One region of the Janthinobacterium sp. BCJ23 genome, then DNA from elsewhere that is predicted to be linked to it. Evidence: predicted binding sites of a transcription regulator. Region 1 holds the regulator's gene; each other region holds the start of a gene.
What was found. The regulator FNR, encoded in region 1, switches genes on or off when oxygen is low (the NO sensors DNR and NnrR bind a similar motif). The targets are predictions, from matches to a motif close to TTGATNNNNATCAA.
Positions count from the first base shown of each region.

Region 2: a site for FNR is predicted at 2,965-2,978, ahead of AC54AG_RS04405 (KamA family radical SAM protein). Genes of this name have one in related genera too.
Region 3: a site for FNR is predicted at 1,017-1,030, ahead of AC54AG_RS16215 (bacteriohemerythrin). Genes of this name have one in related genera too.

Region 1 covers NZ_JCAQAW010000005.1:372,897-378,651, reverse strand. Annotated here, with positions in the region: gene ccoP (cytochrome-c oxidase, cbb3-type subunit III) at 1-652, shown strand, start outside; gene ccoG (cytochrome c oxidase accessory protein CcoG) at 657-2,039, shown strand; gene AC54AG_RS18645 (FixH family protein) at 2,094-2,618, shown strand; gene fnr (fumarate/nitrate reduction transcriptional regulator Fnr) at 2,622-3,380, opposite strand; gene AC54AG_RS18635 (response regulator) at 3,620-5,755, shown strand, end outside.
Region 2 covers NZ_JCAQAW010000001.1:978,866-984,620, reverse strand. Annotated here, with positions in the region: gene AC54AG_RS04420 (DNA-3-methyladenine glycosylase) at 40-618, shown strand; gene AC54AG_RS04415 (methyl-accepting chemotaxis protein) at 615-2,309, opposite strand; gene AC54AG_RS04410 (cache domain-containing protein) at 2,378-2,836, opposite strand; gene AC54AG_RS04405 (KamA family radical SAM protein) at 3,119-4,483, shown strand; gene AC54AG_RS04400 (MFS transporter) at 4,486-5,755, shown strand, end outside.
Region 3 covers NZ_JCAQAW010000004.1:428,289-434,043, reverse strand. Annotated here, with positions in the region: gene AC54AG_RS16230 (PepSY domain-containing protein) at 1-203, shown strand, start outside; gene AC54AG_RS16225 (hypothetical protein) at 315-500, shown strand; gene AC54AG_RS16220 (hypothetical protein) at 652-807, shown strand; gene AC54AG_RS16215 (bacteriohemerythrin) at 1,106-1,504, shown strand; gene AC54AG_RS16210 (hypothetical protein) at 1,508-2,347, opposite strand; gene AC54AG_RS16205 (TonB-dependent siderophore receptor) at 2,671-4,899, shown strand; gene AC54AG_RS16200 (nucleotidyltransferase domain-containing protein) at 4,896-5,645, opposite strand; gene AC54AG_RS16195 (methylated-DNA--[protein]-cysteine S-methyltransferase) at 5,739-5,755, shown strand, end outside.

The sequences.
Region 1 (5,755 bases):
CGGCAGCCTGGGCTGGAAATCGACGGGCCAGTACGAGGAAGAGCTGAAGAAGGCGGAAGCCGACTACGGTCCCCTGTTCAACAAGTACCTGAGCCAGGACTTGAAGACGGTGGCCGCCGACCCGCAGGCGCAAGCCATCGGCCAGCGCCTGTTCCTGACCTACTGCGCGCAATGCCACGGTTCGGATGCGCGCGGCAACAAGGGCTTCCCCAACCTGACGGACAAGGACTGGCTGTATGGCGGCGAACCCGACATCATCAAGACCACCATCCTGCACGGCCGCAATGGGCAGATGCCTCCGATGGGCGCCGCCCTCGGCTCCGAAAAGGATGTCGAGAACGTGGCCCATTATGTGCTGAGCCTGTCGGGTTCGACCTCGGATCCCGTCAAGTCCGTGCTGGGCAAGGCCAAGTTTGGCGCCTGCATGGCCTGTCATGGCGCCGATGCGAAGGGCAACCAGATGCTGGGCGCGCCGAACCTGACGGACAAGGTCTGGCTGTACGGCGGCAGCGCCGATACCATCATGGAAACCGTACGCAAGGGACGCAGCAACACCATGCCGGCCTTCAGCGATTTCCTCGGCGAATCCAAGGTGCACGTGCTGTCGGCGTATGTCTGGAGCCTGTCGAATCCTCAGACGCCCGTGAAATGATGTAATGGAACCTCAAGTCATCAAGATGTATGCGGCCCGCGAGCAGATCTACCCTCGCGAGGCCAAAGGACGCTACGCTACCTGGCGATGGGTATGCGTATGGCTTACCCAGCTCGCGTTCTACGGCTTGCCGTGGTTGACCTGGAATGGCAGGCAAGCCCTGCTGTTCGACTTGACCACGCGCAAGTTCTACATTTTCGGCGTCGTGCTGTGGCCCCAGGATTTCATCTATCTAGCGGCCCTGCTGATCATCTGTGCGTATTTGTTGTTCCTCGTCACGGCCATTGCCGGGCGGGTGTGGTGCGGGTTCTCTTGCCCGCAAACGGTATACACGGAAATTTTCCTGTGGGTCGAACGCCGCATCGAGGGCACGCGCAGCGCGCGCATGGCCCTCGACAAGCAAGGCCCGTCCGTGCGCAAGGCGTTCAAGAAGACGGCCAAGCACCTGGTGTGGGGCGCCATCGCCCTGTGGACGGGCTTTACCTTTGTCGGCTACTTCACGCCGATCAAGGAACTGGCGCGCGAGGTGACCACCCTGAATTTCGGTCCCTGGGAATGGTTCTGGGTCTTGTTCTACAGCCTGGCAACCTACGGCAACGCGGGCTGGCTGCGCGAGCAGGTGTGCAAATACATGTGTCCCTATGCGCGCTTCCAGAGCGCCATGTTCGACCAGGACACCCTGATCATCACCTACGATGCCAAGCGCGGCGAACCACGCGGCGCCATGAGCAAGAAGGCCGGCCACAACGACAAGCTGGGCGATTGCATCGACTGCACCCTGTGCGTGCAGGTGTGTCCGACCGGCATCGATATCCGCAACGGCCTGCAGTATGAATGCATCGGCTGCGCCGCCTGCGTCGATGCCTGCAACAGCGTGATGGACAAGGTCGAGCGGCCGCGTGGCCTGATACGCTACAGCACCGACCATGCGATGGAAAACAACTTCAATTCGAAGCAGATACGCCAGCGCGCCATGCGCCCGCGCGTCTTGATCTACACTTCCATCCTGGCCCTGATCATCATCGCCGTATGTACCTCGCTGGCCCTGCGCACGCCCCTGAAAATGGACGTGATCCGCGACCGCGGTTCGATGGGACGCGAAGTGGAAGACGGCATGATCGAAAACGTCTACCGCCTGCAGATCATGAACACGTCCGAGCAAAGCCAGCATTTCAAGATCAGCGCTTCCGGCTTGCCGGGCCTGACCTTGCTGACGCGCGAAGAAGTGACCTTGCAGCCGACGGAAACGCTGGGCTGGCCGATCCGCCTGCGCGTGCCGCACGGCGTGGGCGAGAAGGGCTCGAACAAGATTGCGATCGAATTGCAATCGCTGGACGACCCGTCGCTGCATGTGCGTGAAAGCGCGGTCTTCATCGTGCCGCGTTAATGCAGGAAGGCCGGTCCCCGCATGGGGGCTGGCCGTTTACACAGGAGAAATACCATGTCCGACAGTCTGAAACTGCAGCCTCCCGTTGCACCGTGGTACAAGCATCGCTGGCCATGGCTGCTGATGATCGGTCCCGGCCTGTCCGTGGTCGTCGGCAGCTTCATGGGCTATATCGCGTTTACGCAGCCCGACGCGCTGGTGGTGGGCGATTATTACAAGCAGGGCAAGGCGATCAACCAGGATTTGAAGCGCGACACGATCGCCAGCGACCTGGCCATGGATACGAGCCTGGCGTACGACGTGGCGTCAGCGCGCCTGACCGGTTCCGTGCACAGCTTCGGCAAGGCCTATCAGGGGCCGTTGCAGCTGCACCTGGCGCATGCGACTTTGCCGGAAAAGGATATCAAGCTGCTGGTGCAGCCCGATGCGGCCGGCAATTTCTCGGTCGCGCTGCCGATGCTCGAGCGCAGCCGCTGGCAGGTGCTGGTGGAAAACGACAAGCGCGAGTGGCGCCTGTCCGGCATCTGGACCTGGCCCGTGCAGCGCAGCATCGCGCTGCATGCGGATGAAGAGCTATAAGCCTTACTTGCAGACGTCGGTACCGGCTGTAATGGCTTTCAGCTTGGCAGGCTGCAGGATCTCGATCTCGCGGTTCGAGACGCGCAGCCAGCCTTCCTTCTTGAATTTCGACAATAAACGGCTGACGCTCTCGATGGTCAGGCCCAGGTAGTTGCCGATTTCCTCGCGCGACATGCGCAGCTGGAATTTGCTGCTCGAATAGCCGCGCGCCTCATAGCGCGACGCCAGGTTGACGATGAAGGCGGCAAAACGCTGCGTCGCCTGCATATTGCCCAGCAACAGCATCACGCTTTGCTCGCGCGTGATTTCCTGGCTCATCATGCGGTGGAAATGCCGCAGCAGGGTCGGCATATTGCCCAGCAATTGTTCCAGGCTGGAAAACGGGATTTCACACACTTCGCTGTCTTCCAGCGCCACCGCATTACAGTGGTGGCGGTCGGCGCTGATGGCGTCCATGCCCAGCAGTTCGCCGGCCATCTGGAAACCCGTCACCTGCTCTTCGCCGCCCGGATTGATCTGGTACGTCTTGAAGTGTCCCAGGCGGATCGCGTACAGGTTCTGGAACGAGTCGCCGATGCGGAACAGCGAGGCGCCGCGCACGATCTTGCGGCGGCGGCCGATGATCTGGTCCAGCCTGTCCATGTCGCCCATATCGAGGCCCATCGGCAGGCACAATTGATGCATGCTGCAGGTCGAGCATCGCGCACGCAACGCTTCCACGGTCACTGTGGGCAAGGTTGGAGTGAGTAGCGCTTCAGTCATGTCGGTACCTTTTAGAAAATGCAACAACAAGTTTACTGCATACAGGGTTGCCGTGTGCCAATTTCACGGCAATTTCGGCGAATAAACGACGTTCCGACTTTAATTATATGGCAACATCGTCAAAAGCCCATGCGGGGAGGGCCATTTGCGCGGCGCCGCTTGCCAACTTGATGTATTGATAGGAAAATTCCTAACAGCATTATCTGCCGCCTGTGCCGCCCGGTACTGAAAAGGAAATCATGAAGCCTCTCGGCATCAAAGCAAAAGTCGCGCTGGCCACCAGCCTGACCTCGATCGCCATGATCGCGCTGGTCACCATGATCCAGGTGCAGCATATGCGCGACGACTTCACGCGAGTACTGCTGAGCCAGCAGTCGTCCCTGATCAGCCGCACCGCTGCCGAGCTCGACGACAAGCTGGGCATGCTGCTGCAGATCGTCACCCTGACGGCCAGGCAGCAGCCGCCGGAACTGATGGCCCAGCCGGCCCAATTGCGCGAATACTATTCGCGCCGCTCGATGCTGGTGCTGTTCGACGACGTGCTGGTGCTCGATGCACATGGCGCCGTCGTGGCCGACATGCCGGAAGTGGCGGGGCGCGCCGGCATCAACGTTGCCGAGCGCGAGTATTTCCAGACCGTGCTGCGCACGCGCCAGCCCATGATCACCGAGCCGATGCTCGGCAAGTCGAGCGGCATGCCCATCGTGCAGATGGTGGCGCCCGTGCTGGCCGCCGATGGCCAGGTGGCCGGCGTGGTGATCGGCGTGCTGCGCCTGTACAAGGACAACCTGCTGGGGCGTCTGCGCTCGGAAAAGATCGGCAAGAGCGGCTATTACTTCATCCTCACGCGCGGCGCCGTGCCGCGCTACGTGCTGCACCCCGATACCAGCCGTTTGCTGCAGCCGCGCCAGCCGAGCGCCAACCTGACGACCACCCAGCTGCTGAAGGAAGATGGCGAAGGCAGCATGGTCAGCACCAACAGCCGCGGCATCACGGCCGTCAACAGCTTCAAGCGTTTGAAATCGGTGAACTGGCTGCTGGCTACCTCGCTGCCCGTCGCGGACGCCTTCGAACCGTTCGATGGCGTGCTGTACCGGCTGGTGCTGTGGAGCATCCTCGCTTCGCTACTGGCCGCATTTGTTCTGGGCTGGGTCACCGTGCGCCTGCTGTCGCCGCTGGTGCGCCTGCGCGACACCCTGCTGGCCCTGCGTACCAGCGGCAGCCGTTTCACCCCCGTGCCGGTGCAGCAGCGCGACGAGATCGGCGAACTGACGGAGGCGTTCAACGGCCTGATGAGCGAGCGCGACCGCCTGCAGCAGGAACTCGAATCGCGCGCGGCGGAACTGGAGCAGGAACGCGACCGGGCCGAGGCCGCCAACCGCGCGAAGAGCGATTTCGTGGCCAACATGAGCCATGAAATCCGCACGCCCCTCAATGCCGTGCTGGGCATGGTGTATTTGCTGGGCAATACCAAGCTCGATACGGAACAGCGCAAGTATCTGACCATGGTGCGCGTGGCGGGCCAGTCGCTGCTGGGCATCCTCAACGACGTGCTCGACTATTCGAAGATCGAGGCGAGGCGCATGGAACTGTCGCCCGTCGAATTCGACCTCGACGAAGTCATGAATACCCTGGCCACGACGATGACGATGAATGCGGGCGAAAAGGAGCTGGAACTGGCCATCGCCGTCGAGCCCGACGTGCCGCGGCGCCTCGTGGGCGACGCCCAGCGCCTGCAGCAAATCCTCGTCAACCTGGCCGGCAACGCCATCAAGTTCACGGAGAACGGCGAAGTGGTGGTGGCCGTCAGCCTGGCCGAGAGCAGGAGCGAGAGCGGCCGCGCCTGGCTGCGCTTCGAAGTGCGCGACACGGGCATCGGCATGACGGAACTGCAGCAACAGCAGCTGTTTGCCGCGTTTTCGCAGGGCGACCAGAGCATCACGCGCCGCTTCGGCGGCACGGGCCTGGGCCTGGCCATCAGCAAGCAGCTGATCCACATGATGGGCGGCGACATCGCCGTCGCCAGCAGCGAAGGCAAGGGCAGCCGCTTCTGGTTCAGCGTGCCGTTCGAGATGCTGGCGCAGCCGGCCGAAACGCGGCGCACGCCGGCACTGGGCCAGCTGCGCCTGCTGGTGGCCGACGATAACCGCACCACGCGCGAACTGATCGTCAAGCTGATCGAGGCGTGGGGCTGGCTGGCCGACGAAGTCGATTCCGGCTTTGCCGCCATCGAACTGTACCGCGAACGCCTGGCGCAGCAGCAACCGTACGACGTGGTGCTGGCCGACTGGCACATGCCCGTCATGGACGGCCTGGCCACGGCCAAGGCCATCCGCCAGGCGGCCAGCGGCCAGCGCCAGCCCATCGTGGTGATG
Region 2 (5,755 bases), on a different contig from region 1:
CGAGGCGTGTGGCGCGATGCGCGGCGGTACAATTGCCCGATGAAAAAAATCCTCGCAGGTATCGATTTTGCGGATGATTCCAGCAGCGTGGCACGCCAGCTGATCGGCGTGACCGTGCTGGTCGACGGTGTGGGCGGGCGCATCGTGGAAACGGAAGCGTATGACCGGCTGGACCCAGCTTCGCACACGTATGGCGGCATGACGCCGCGCAATGCGGCCATGTTCGGCCCGCCCGCGCACGCCTATGTCTACCGCTCGTACGGCATCCACTGGTGCCTGAACTTTGTGTGCCGCGAAGCGGGGCATGGGGCGGGCGTGCTGATCCGGGCCATCGAACCGCTCGTGGGGCTCGATGCCATGCGCGAACGGCGCGGCGTCGAGGATGCGCGGCTGCTGTGTTCGGGGCCGGGCAAGGTGTGCCAGGCGCTCGGTGTCACGCATATGCACAACCGGCTGGCGCTCGATGCGCCGCCATTCATGCTGCTGGCGCGCGAGGAAGAGGTGACGGTACACGCTGGCCCGCGCATCGGTATTTCCAAGGCGATGGAGACGCCGTGGCGCTTCGTGCTTGCCGGTTCGCCTCACCTGAGCAAACCGATGCGCGCGCCGGTCAGCTAGCTGCGCCGATGCTGTGGCGCAGTGTTTGCGCCGTGCAAGCCGGGCATGCCGCGCAGCGGGCTATGCAGTGCGCGCCGCTCCTTCCGCGTACTGGCCGGATGCCGGAACGCTTCCTCGTCCGGCGCGGCGAGCTGCGCGGGCGCCAGCGGGTCGAGGGTGAACACGGCCACGGCCGCCGACAATTTGACGGCCTGGTCCTGCAAACTGGCCGCCGCTGCCGCCGCCTGTTCCACCAGGGCCGCATTTTGCTGGGTGACGTCATCCATTTGCGTGACGGCCTGATTCACTTCCGTGATGCCCGACGCCTGCTCCGCACTGGCCTCTTTCACGCGCTGGATGATTGCATTGACTTGCTGCACCGAGGCCACGATGGCGCCCATGCTGTCGCCCGCTTGCTGCACGGCCACGCTGCCGCCGTCGATGGTGGTGACCGAGGTGGCGATCAGGGTCTTGATTTCCCTGGCCGCCTGGGCTGAGCGCTGCGCCAGGGTGCGCACTTCGGACGCGACCACGGCAAAGCCGCGGCCCTGTTCGCCCGCGCGCGCTGCCTCCACCGCCGCATTCAGCGCGAGGATATTGGTCTGGAAGGAAATACCGTCGATCACGCCGATAATATCCACGATCTGGCGCGAATTGGCGCGTATTGTCGCCATCGTCGTCACCGCTTTCTGCATCGACGCGCCTCCTTGCACGGCCAGGGTCGATGCTTGCCCTGCCAGCTCGCAGGCCAGCTGGGCGTTGTCGGCATTGTCATTGACGGCTTGCGTCAGTGCTTCCATGGCGCTCGACGTTTCTTCCAGCGAACTGGCCTGCATTTCCGTGCGCGCCGATAAGTCCAGATTGCCGGTGGCAATTTCGCGCGAGGCTGTGTCGATCGATTGCACGGCGTTCATGATGGTGCGCAAGGTCTGGTTCAGGTGGGCGATGGTCTGGTCCAGCACGCGCGACGTGGCAGCGATTTCGTCATTGCCCTGCTTGGGCGCGCCCGCCATCAGCTTGCCCGCCGCCAGGTCTTGCACGGCGTCGGCAATGCCGCGGATTTCCAGCAGCATGGCGCGCCGCACCAGCATGGTCACGACGATGGAAACGAGGATCGACAGCAGCACCGTCAGCAGCAAGCTCCAGCCGAGGCTGCGGAACTCGGCGCTGGCCGTCGCATGGGCCTCGCTGCTGAGGCTTGTTTCCAGGGCCGACAGTTGCGCCAGCTGCGTATTGAACTGGACGAATTGGGTTTCCGCCTTGAGCATGGAATTGGTGGCGATCGACTGGTCCATCTGCGCCATTTCCATGGTTTCCAGCACAGCCTTGCGATAGCCGGCCAGCGCCGTGATGGCCGCATCGACCAAGGTGTGCTCGGCGCCCGTGGCTGTGGTGCGCAGCGTGGTCAGCTGGGCGCCGATGGCTGCATGGCGCGCCTTGATCTGTTGCTCCAGCGTATCGAGGCGGGCCTTGGCGAAGCTGCCATTCGTCCACGACAGCAACTGGTACATATTGCCGTGTACTTGCCTGGCCTCTCCTAGTACGTCGGCGGCCGCCTTCAAATGCGTGATGCGCACCCGCACCATGTTTTCCAGCGAGGCATTTTGCCGCACCATGCCATACCAGGCGCCGCTCGAGCTGAGTATCAGCAGCAGCAAGACCAGGGTGGGCGCCAGCAATAATTTTGGTCCGATGCGTAATTGATTGAGCATGCTTGACTCCTGGCGATGGCTGTTCCAACCGCAGGCGGCGCACGGCGTGCGTGCGCGCCGCCCCTGCCTTATTTTTTGTAGATGCCCGCTTCCAGCACCACATCGTTGACGCGCAGAATGTAGGTGGTCTTCGGCTCGATCTTGCCGCTGACGGGATTCTTGTACTGGTAATCGACCCAGCCCTTGCCCTGCTTTTGTGCCAGTTCAATGATTTCACGGCGATATTTCTTGCCGTTCGCATCGGGCACATCCGTCAAATCCTTGCCCACGATGGAAGGATTGATGGGGTGGGCCAGCACGATGCCCGTCTTGATGTCGCGCATGTCCACATATAGCGAGCCCTGCACGAAGTCCGGGTCTTTCGCCGTGATTTTCTTCATCATTTCTTCCTTGCCATGCGCCTTCATGAAGGCGGCGCCCCGTTCGGCCATGGCGATCGCATCTTTTTCCGTTGGTTCGACCGCGGCACTGACGCTGCCGCCGGCAAATGCCAGGCACAGCAGGCTGCCCGTGAATAAGCGTTTCATGAAAGCTCCTTGTGATATCGAGGGAAGTGTTGCCAAGACGTAATTTACGTCGCCGAAGTTCGTCTCAGCTTGCGTTGGAACAAACTAAGGTGTTGCTTGTAGGCAGCATGCAACGTATCGACGGCTTGTTGATATGTAGCAATTTGGTTCCGAATGGCAAGAATTATGATGACTTTTGCAGCATGCCTGGGTGATCTGGCATGCGGGAGAAAAAGGCTGGGATTGGCCGATATACGGTCAATTTCATAAAAGTTATCGCTATTTACAGGCAAGGAGCCGATCGTGTCCGCACTCATTACCGAGCCGTTTTCACCCAAGTTCAAGCCGTATACGCGGCAAACCATTCAGCAGGCGCGGCAGTGGGAATGGCTGCCGGAAGAGCAGCGTGTAGCCGTGCAAGTGGTGTCGCACGTCTTGCCGTTTCGCACCAATGAATATGTGCTTGATCAACTGATCGACTGGAACAACATCCCTGACGACCCCATCTACCGTCTCGTCTTTCCCCACCGCGACATGCTGCCACCCGAGCAGTACGCGCACCTGCGCGACCTGGTGCTGGTGCGGCGCGACAAGGCGGCCATCGATGCCTATGTGCATGGCTTGCGCCTGGGCATGAATCCTCATCCTGCCGGGCAGATGACGCATAACGTGCCCCGGGTCAACGACGCGCCCGTGCGCGGCCTGCAACATAAATATGCACAAACGGTGCTGTTCTTCCCCAGCGCGGGCCAGACCTGCCACGCGTATTGCACTTTCTGCTTCCGCTGGCCCCAGTTCGTCGGCATGGACGACATGAAGTTCGATGCGCGCGAGTCGCATGAGCTGGTTGCCTACCTGAAACTGCATCCTGAAGTGACGGACGTGCTGATCACGGGCGGCGACCCGATGATCATGAACACGCGGCAACTGGCCGCCTACCTGGAGCCGCTGCTGGCGCCGGGCCTGGAACACATCCAGAACATTCGCATCGGCACCAAGGCGGTGGCGTATTGGCCGCAGCGCTTCGTCTCCGACCGCGATGCGGATGACCTGATGCGCCTGTTCGAGCGCATCGTCAAGGCGGGCAAGAACCTGGCCGTGATGGGCCATTACAGTCATGCCGTCGAGTTGCGCCAGAACATTGCCCAGCAAGCCGTAAAACGCATCGTCTCCACGGGCGCCACCTTGCGCATGCAGGGGCCGCTGATCCGTCACATCAATGAAGACCCGGCAAGCTGGGCCGAGCTGTGGCAGACGGGCACGCGCCTGGGGGCGATTCCCTATTACATGTTTGTCGAACGGGACACGGGTCCGCGCGGCTATTTCGAGTTGCCTTTGGCAAAGGCGCACGAGATTTTCCAGGCCGCCTACCAGATGGTGTCGGGCCTGTCGCGCACGGTGCGCGGACCGTCCATGAGCGCCTTCCCCGGCAAGGTCGTCATCGACGGCATCGTCACCATCAATGGCGAAAAACTGTTTGCCCTGCAATTTTTGCAGGCACGTAACCCGGACTGGGTGCGCCGGCCGTTTTATGCCAAGTTCGACGCGGAAGCGACGTGGCTGGACCATTTGAAACCCGCATTTGGCCACGACAAGTTTTTCTTTGAAATGGATGAGCCCGTGCCGCAGCTGCCGCATAAAATCATCCGCCTGGCACAGGCCGCCTGAGCATGCACGCGGCCGTTGCGTCTGCCCGCTCCGGCGTGGCCGTGTTTTGCCTGGTGTTCCTGCCGTTCGCGCTCGGGCATTACCTGTCGTGTCTGCTGCGCGGCGTCAATGCCGTGCTGACGGCCGAGTTGCTGGGCGCCATCGCCCTGACACCAGCCCAGCTGGGCTTGCTCACCAGCGCCTTTTTTCTGGCTTTTGCGCTGGTGCAATTGCCGATCGGCATGGCGCTCGACCGCTACGGTCCACGCGCGGTGCAACTGTGGCTGCTGGCGCTGGCGGCCCTGGGCGTGTGGCTGTTCAGCCGGGGTCACAGCTTTGCCGAGCTGATGTGGGCGCGTGCCTTGATGGGAGCGGGGCTGGGCGGCTGTTTCATGGCCGCCGTGAAAGCGATCTCGTGCGCCATCGCGCCATCGCGCCTGCCGTCCGTGCATGGCTATCTGATCGCTGTGGGTGGCCTCGGTGCTGCCACGGCCACCATGCCCGTCAAGCTGGCGCTGCACTACACGGACTGGCGCGGCGTCTTCCTGGGCCTGGCGCTGGCGGCACTGGCCATAGCCTTGCTGATCCGCCTGCTGTCGCCGGCTATGCCCGCGCCTGCCGCGGCCAAGAGCAGGGTCAGCGTCTGGAGCGTGTACCGCGATCCCGGTTTTCGCCGCACCATCGCGCTGATTCTGCTGCCGCACACGGTGTTCTTTGGCGTGCAGGGCTTGTGGATAGGCCGCTGGCTGGCCGACGTGGGCGGCTTGTCTGACGATAACGTCGCGTATTTGTTGTACTTGGGCATGGCGGCCGTCATCTTCGGCGCCATCGGCATGGGCATGCTGACGGAATGGGCGGGGCGGCGCGCGATTGAACCGATGCAAGTGGCGGGCGCCGGCATCGTCCTGTTTGTCGGCGTGCAAGTGGCGATGGCCTGCAATGTGGTGCCCAGCCTGCCTTTGCTGTCCGTGCTGTTTACCTTGCTGGGCACGGTGACGGGCCTTGAGTATGCGATCGTCGCGCAAAGCATGCCGGCCAGCCTGACGGGCAGGGCGGCCACCTGCCTCAATTTGCTCATTTTCACGGGCGCCTTCCTGGTGCAGGCGGGCTTTGGCCTGATCCTCGGCTGCTGGCCTTTGAACAGCCAGCAGCAGTATCCGCCGCAGGCCTACCAGGCGGCGTTTGGTGTGCTGGCGGCCTTGCAACTGCCGGGACTTGCGATGTTTTTCATTGGCCGCTACAGGCGTGCCGGGCCATCCGGTAAAATGGCAGCCTGCACAGCGGCAATGATCA
Region 3 (5,755 bases), on a different contig from region 1:
AAACCCGGGAATACGTGCAAGACCGCCTGCGCGCCAACGCGAATGAACTGCGCGAGTGGCTGGCGCAAGGCGCCATCGTCTACGTATGCGGCAGCCTGCAAGGCATGGCGGCAGGAATCGATGCTGTACTGCAAGAAGTGCTGGGCCAGGAGGGCCTCGACGCCCTGCTGGCGGCCGGACGCTACCGCCGCGACGTGTATTGATCTGCCTCAGCCCATCGCCAGCACGGCCCGGCTATGTGGGCAGGCGCACAGTCAGCACCAGCCATCGGACTAGAGTGGAGGCATTCCCACCCACTGCCTGCGAGGCTAGCCATGAAAAATCCCTGGATGAGCATGTACCTGAGCGCCGCCAACCGCATCGCCAACACGGCGCGCGGCCACGCCACGGCCGCCGTCAAGCGCGAGGCGGCGAAAAATACGCGGCAGTTGACGCAAGTGTGGTTCGATTCCTTCCTGCCGCCCACAGGCAAGCCACGGCGCAGCCGCAAGGCCAAATAGGCCCCTGGCAGCAGGCGAACTGGTGCAGTGCATCACAGCAATAAGTTGAAGTTACGACCAGGTGAACTAAACTGCAAGCATGGTAGTACATATGGAAGTGACCGGCAGGCGCCGCATCCCCGCGCCGCCGCCGGGACACCGGGAGACGACCATGTTGACGCTCAAAGTGCTGGCCTGCCTTGCCCTGTCGGCCCTGATGCTTGCGCCCCTCGTGCTGAGGGATACGATGCAGCTATCCGCCGGGCAGCAGTTGCAGGTGCCCAATGTCGATGCGCATGCCATGTGGAGCCATTGGCCTCGGCAATAAGACGCGTGGCTGAGAAAACACCGCTGACCGCGTTGCCGTGCCTCGTCGTACATTCGTACTGCCTTCGGCACGGCGCCTTGCCAGCGGCGTTTTTCAGCGGCGCTCGGTAACGCGGCGCATCGCTGAAACCGCTTTATTACGGAGGGGAAATTGGTTCCTACATCCATTTGTTTTTGCTTTGTTTTCCTCGCCCCCTCTTCACCATACTTTTGATCCAGGTCATGGATTTCCCTCTTCGCTGCGCCCACACTGGAACAGTCCGCTTCGCACCGCGACGGACTTAACCGGGAGCATCGGCATGGGTAAATCGCATTGGAAGGATGAGATGGCGCTGGGTGTTCCCGTCATCGACGAGGCGCATGAGGCGCTGTTTCAGGAGCTGGCGCGGCTGCAGCAATTGGGCGACCAGCATTTCAGCGTGGCGTTTCGCGAACTGATTGCGGCCGTCGAACGCGATTTCCGCGAGGAAGAGGATTTGATGGAACAAATCGCCTTTCCCTCGCTGGCCAACCACCGCGAACAGCATGCGCGCGTGCTCAGCGGCTTGCACCATGCATGGGCCGCCGTCGATGAAGGCGACCTGGAACAGGGACGCCATGCGCTGTCGCTGTTGCCGCAATGGCTGATCTTCCACCAGGCCACCATGGACCTGGCCCTGGCGGCGGCGCTGGAACTGGTGCAGCGCCAGCCCAACTAGCCTCTACAGCAGCAGCACCGTCGCCTGCTCGGGCATGACCACGCGGTAGTGTCCCGGGTATTTGTCTTCGCCATCGAAAATCTTGCAAAACACGGGCTGGTTGATGTCGTTGACGGCCTGCTCGTTCATGGGCAAGGTGGCGATCAATTGCTCGCCATCCATCAACTGCAAGGCACTGCCCCGCTCGGCCGCGCAAAAGGCCAGCGATTGCACGTCGCTGGCGAACGGCCGCTTGTACCACGGCGTGATGGCCCGCACGGCGCGCCGGGCGTCGCGCAAGACTTGCCCCACACGCGTGACGTTCCACGCATCGCGCGCCACGGCGGGCTGAAGCACGATATTCGCCGTCAGTTCTCCCCTGCCCTTGTTCACCAGGAAAGTGCCATCTTGCGCGGCGATGTCATCGTTGAGCGGCACGACAAACACGCCGCCGTCCGACACCTTGATCGGCATGGGCGCGCCATTGCCTTGCAAGGCTACGCGCACGTCGTCGATGGTGGCGCTCAGCTTGGCAGGAATCAGGCGCAGGGCCATGACCACGCTGCCGCTCGACACTTGCCACACTTTCCTGGCCGTCAGATAACTTTCGCGGTAAGCCGTGAAGCGCACGCGCGGCGCCTTGGCGTCGCTGCTGGCCGTGATCGTCACAGTTTGCGGTGGCAGCGCCTCTTCCGCTGGCGCGGCGGGCGTGACCGGCGCAAGAGGTGCTGGCATGGTATCGGTGGCGGGCGGCACGCTGGCGCTCTGCAGCGGCGCGGGAACTGCCGGCGGCGGCGCGAGTTCCTGGGCCTGGCCCAGCGACACGACACACAACCATCCGGCACAAGCGATCCATGTACGCATGCATTTCTTTCAATGAGGAAAATATTTGTCAGCGCCTGCATTATCGCAGAAGGCCAGACCTTACGCCGCCATGGGCTTCTGCACAGTTTTGGTGCGCACGCTTGATTATTTGGCAAATACCACCTATATTGATAATGATTCCTATTCACGAAATTGAAGGGAATCGCGCGCCCTTCCTTTCCACTGCCCGTCAGCGCCGGGCCTTGCGGTGGAACTGCTATCCAAGCCAGACCACGGGCCAGCGTCACGCCATCCCCCCAGCTACTGCGCACCTCGCCAGACGAGATAGGAACACTCACGACTAAAAATATTCCAGGAAAATGATGCAATCAACGACAGTCTCCTCTTCTTCGCGCCAGCCCGCCTTGCGCCGCCTCCCCCGTCTGTTACACATCAGCTTGCTGAGCCTTGCCGCCGGCGTGGTTTTGCCCGCACAGGCCGCCGACGCGGCCGACGTCACCATGCCGGCCGTCACCGTGCTGGGCCAGTCGACGGCGACGACGGAAGGCACGCAGTCGTACACGGCCGGCGAAGCGCGCAGCGCCACGCGCATGGAGCTGACTTTGCGCGAAACGCCGCAATCGGTCAGCGTCATCACGCGCCAGTTGCTCGACGACCTGGGCGCCGTGCGGCTGGACCAGGCGCTGGCGCAGACGACGGGCATCCAGGTGGGCCAGAACGACACGGAGCGCACGCGGTTTTATGCGCGCGGCTTCGGCATCAACAATCTCCAGATCGACGGCATGGCGCGCGGCGGCAATGCGCCGCTGCAAGACACGATCCTGTATGACCGTATCGAAGTCGTGCGCGGCGCCACCGGCTTGATGGGCGGCACGGGCGATCCGTCGGCCACCATCAACATGATACGCAAGCGGCCCACGAAGGAATTCCAGGTCAGCGCCGGCCTCATCATGGGCCGCTGGGACGACCAGCGCTTCGAAGCCGACCTGTCCACGCCGCTGAACGCGGAGGGCAGCGTGCGGGCGCGCACGGCCCTGGCCTGGCAAAAACGCGATTCCTACCTGGACATGTATCACGAACACAAGACGGTCGGCATGGTCATCGTCGAGGCGGACTTGCGCCCCGGCACCTTGCTGACGGCCGGCGTCGACTTCCAGGACAACAAGCCCACGGGCGCCACCTGGGGTGCCGTGCCTTACTGGAATGCGGATGGCAGCCTGGCGAACTTGCCGCGCAACACCAGTTTCACGACGCCATGGAGCACCTGGGCCAACAAGCAGCACACGCTGTTCACGTCGCTGGACCAGCGTCTGCCCGGCAACTGGAATATGCATCTGGGCTACGCGCGCACGGAAAGCACGAACCGCACCACCGTCGCCTATGCGGGTGGCGGCCATCCAGACCCGACCACGGGCGCAGGCATGCTCCTGTGGACGGGCGCCTATGGTCCGGGCAAGACCACCAACGACAACTTCGACCTGTACGCCAGCGGCCCGTTCACCTTGCTGGGACGCAAGCACACGGCCATCGTCGGCTGGAACGGCGGCAACCAGCGCGCCCGTTCGCTCGGTGGCGAGGCGGACATCGATTACCCGGCCTTCGTTCCCGATTACCGCAGCTGGACGGGCAACATTCCCCGCCCCGTCTTCCATCCGGACGGTTCGCACTCGGAAACCATTACGCGCCTCGCGGGCGGCTATGTCGCCACGCGTTTGAGCCTGGCCGATCCACTGCACGTCATCATCGGCGCGCGCACGAGCACTTACCGCACGGATACGCGCAACTACGATACACGGGGCCTGCACACGGACAATAGCGACTTTTCCGAGACGCGCAATGAAGTGACGCCCTATGTGGGCGCCGTGTTCGACATCAACAAACAATATTCGGCCTATGCCAGCTTCACGCAGCTGTTCAACCCGCAATCGAGCAAGGACCGCAACGACAAGTTTTTGCCGCCGGAAACAGGCGACAATGCCGAGCTGGGCATCAAGGGGGAATTCTATGAAGGCAAGCTGAACGCATCGGCCGCCCTGTTCCACACGAAGAAAAAGAACCTGGCGGAACTCGACCGCACGGTGCCGCCCGGCTTCTTGCTGCCCGACGGCGGCCAGGCCATGGTGGCCAACGGCAAGGGCGTGACGGCGAAGGGCGTCGAGTTCGACGTTGCCGGCCAGATCACGCCCGCCTGGGAAGCGAGCGGCGGCTATACCTATCTGCACGCGGCCGAGGCCGATGGCCGCCGCGCCGCCACCACGCAGCCGCGCCATTTGCTGCGCCTGGCCACCAGCTACCGTTTCGACGGCAAGCTGGCCGGCTTGAGAGCGGGCGCCAGCATGACGGCACAGAGCGCCACCTACAGCGAATCGTGGTATGGCCGCCCGCCATCGAACGCGATCACAAATATCCCGCAAGCGGGCTATGCGCTGGTCAACGCCATGGCCAGCTACGCGCTCAACCGCCACGCCAGCGTGCAACTGAACGTGAATAACTTGCTCGACAAAAAGTACTACCGCAACGTGGGCTTCTTTGACGGCGTGTTCTGGGGCGAACCGCGCAACATCAGTCTCTCCGTGCGCACGGCGTTTTAAACACGCCAGTGCGCGGGCGCCGGCAGGGTAAATCCTTCCAGCAAGGAACCGCCCACGGGCGCCAGCACGGCGGCGGCGACTTGCTCGAAGGCGCGCTGGCCGGCCGGCAAGTTGCTGGCAACCAGGCGCAGCGCACCGTCGAGCTGCGCGGCGATGGCGGCGTCAAATGTCTGCAGGCGCCGGAACAGATGCTTGCCGCCGCCGCTCCATTCGCCGGCCGCGCGCAAGTGCAGGTCGGCCAGTGCTTCGTACAGCTGGCAAGCGACAGCCAGCGCCTCGCCCGGGTGCGTGCTGTCGACCAGGTCTTCCAGCGCGGTGGTGATGGCATAGCGGCGGCGCTGCAGGTTTTCCACGTCGAGCACGGGCGGTCCGGCCGTCTCGATGGCGTGCGCCAGCGCATGCAGCCGGGCGTAGGCATCGCCGGCAGCGACAATGTTTTTCCCTTCGACCACCATCATCGCCAGCGGCACCTTGCCGCCGGGCGCATCCATTTCCTTGCAAAAATACGTGAACGTGGACATGTCGTGCCCGAACAGTTCCACCGTGCGCCCTTCGGCGACGAGGGTGTCGCGCCAGGCGCAGTCGACGTGGTCGAACAGCAGCAGCAGGTCGATATCGGAAGTGGCCGTTTGCCGGCCCGTGGCGAACGAGCCGCCGATGATGGCCGCCACGGCCGAGGGATAGCGTTCGTGCACCAACCGCAGGGCAATGGCGCGGATATCGTCATAAGTGGGGATCGTCGTCAAAGCCTGTGCTCCATGCCGAAAACGCCATCCTACACGCAATATGCGGCATGCCGCCATCCTGCTACACTGGCACCATCTGACCGAGGAACAAACATGGAATACGACTGCAT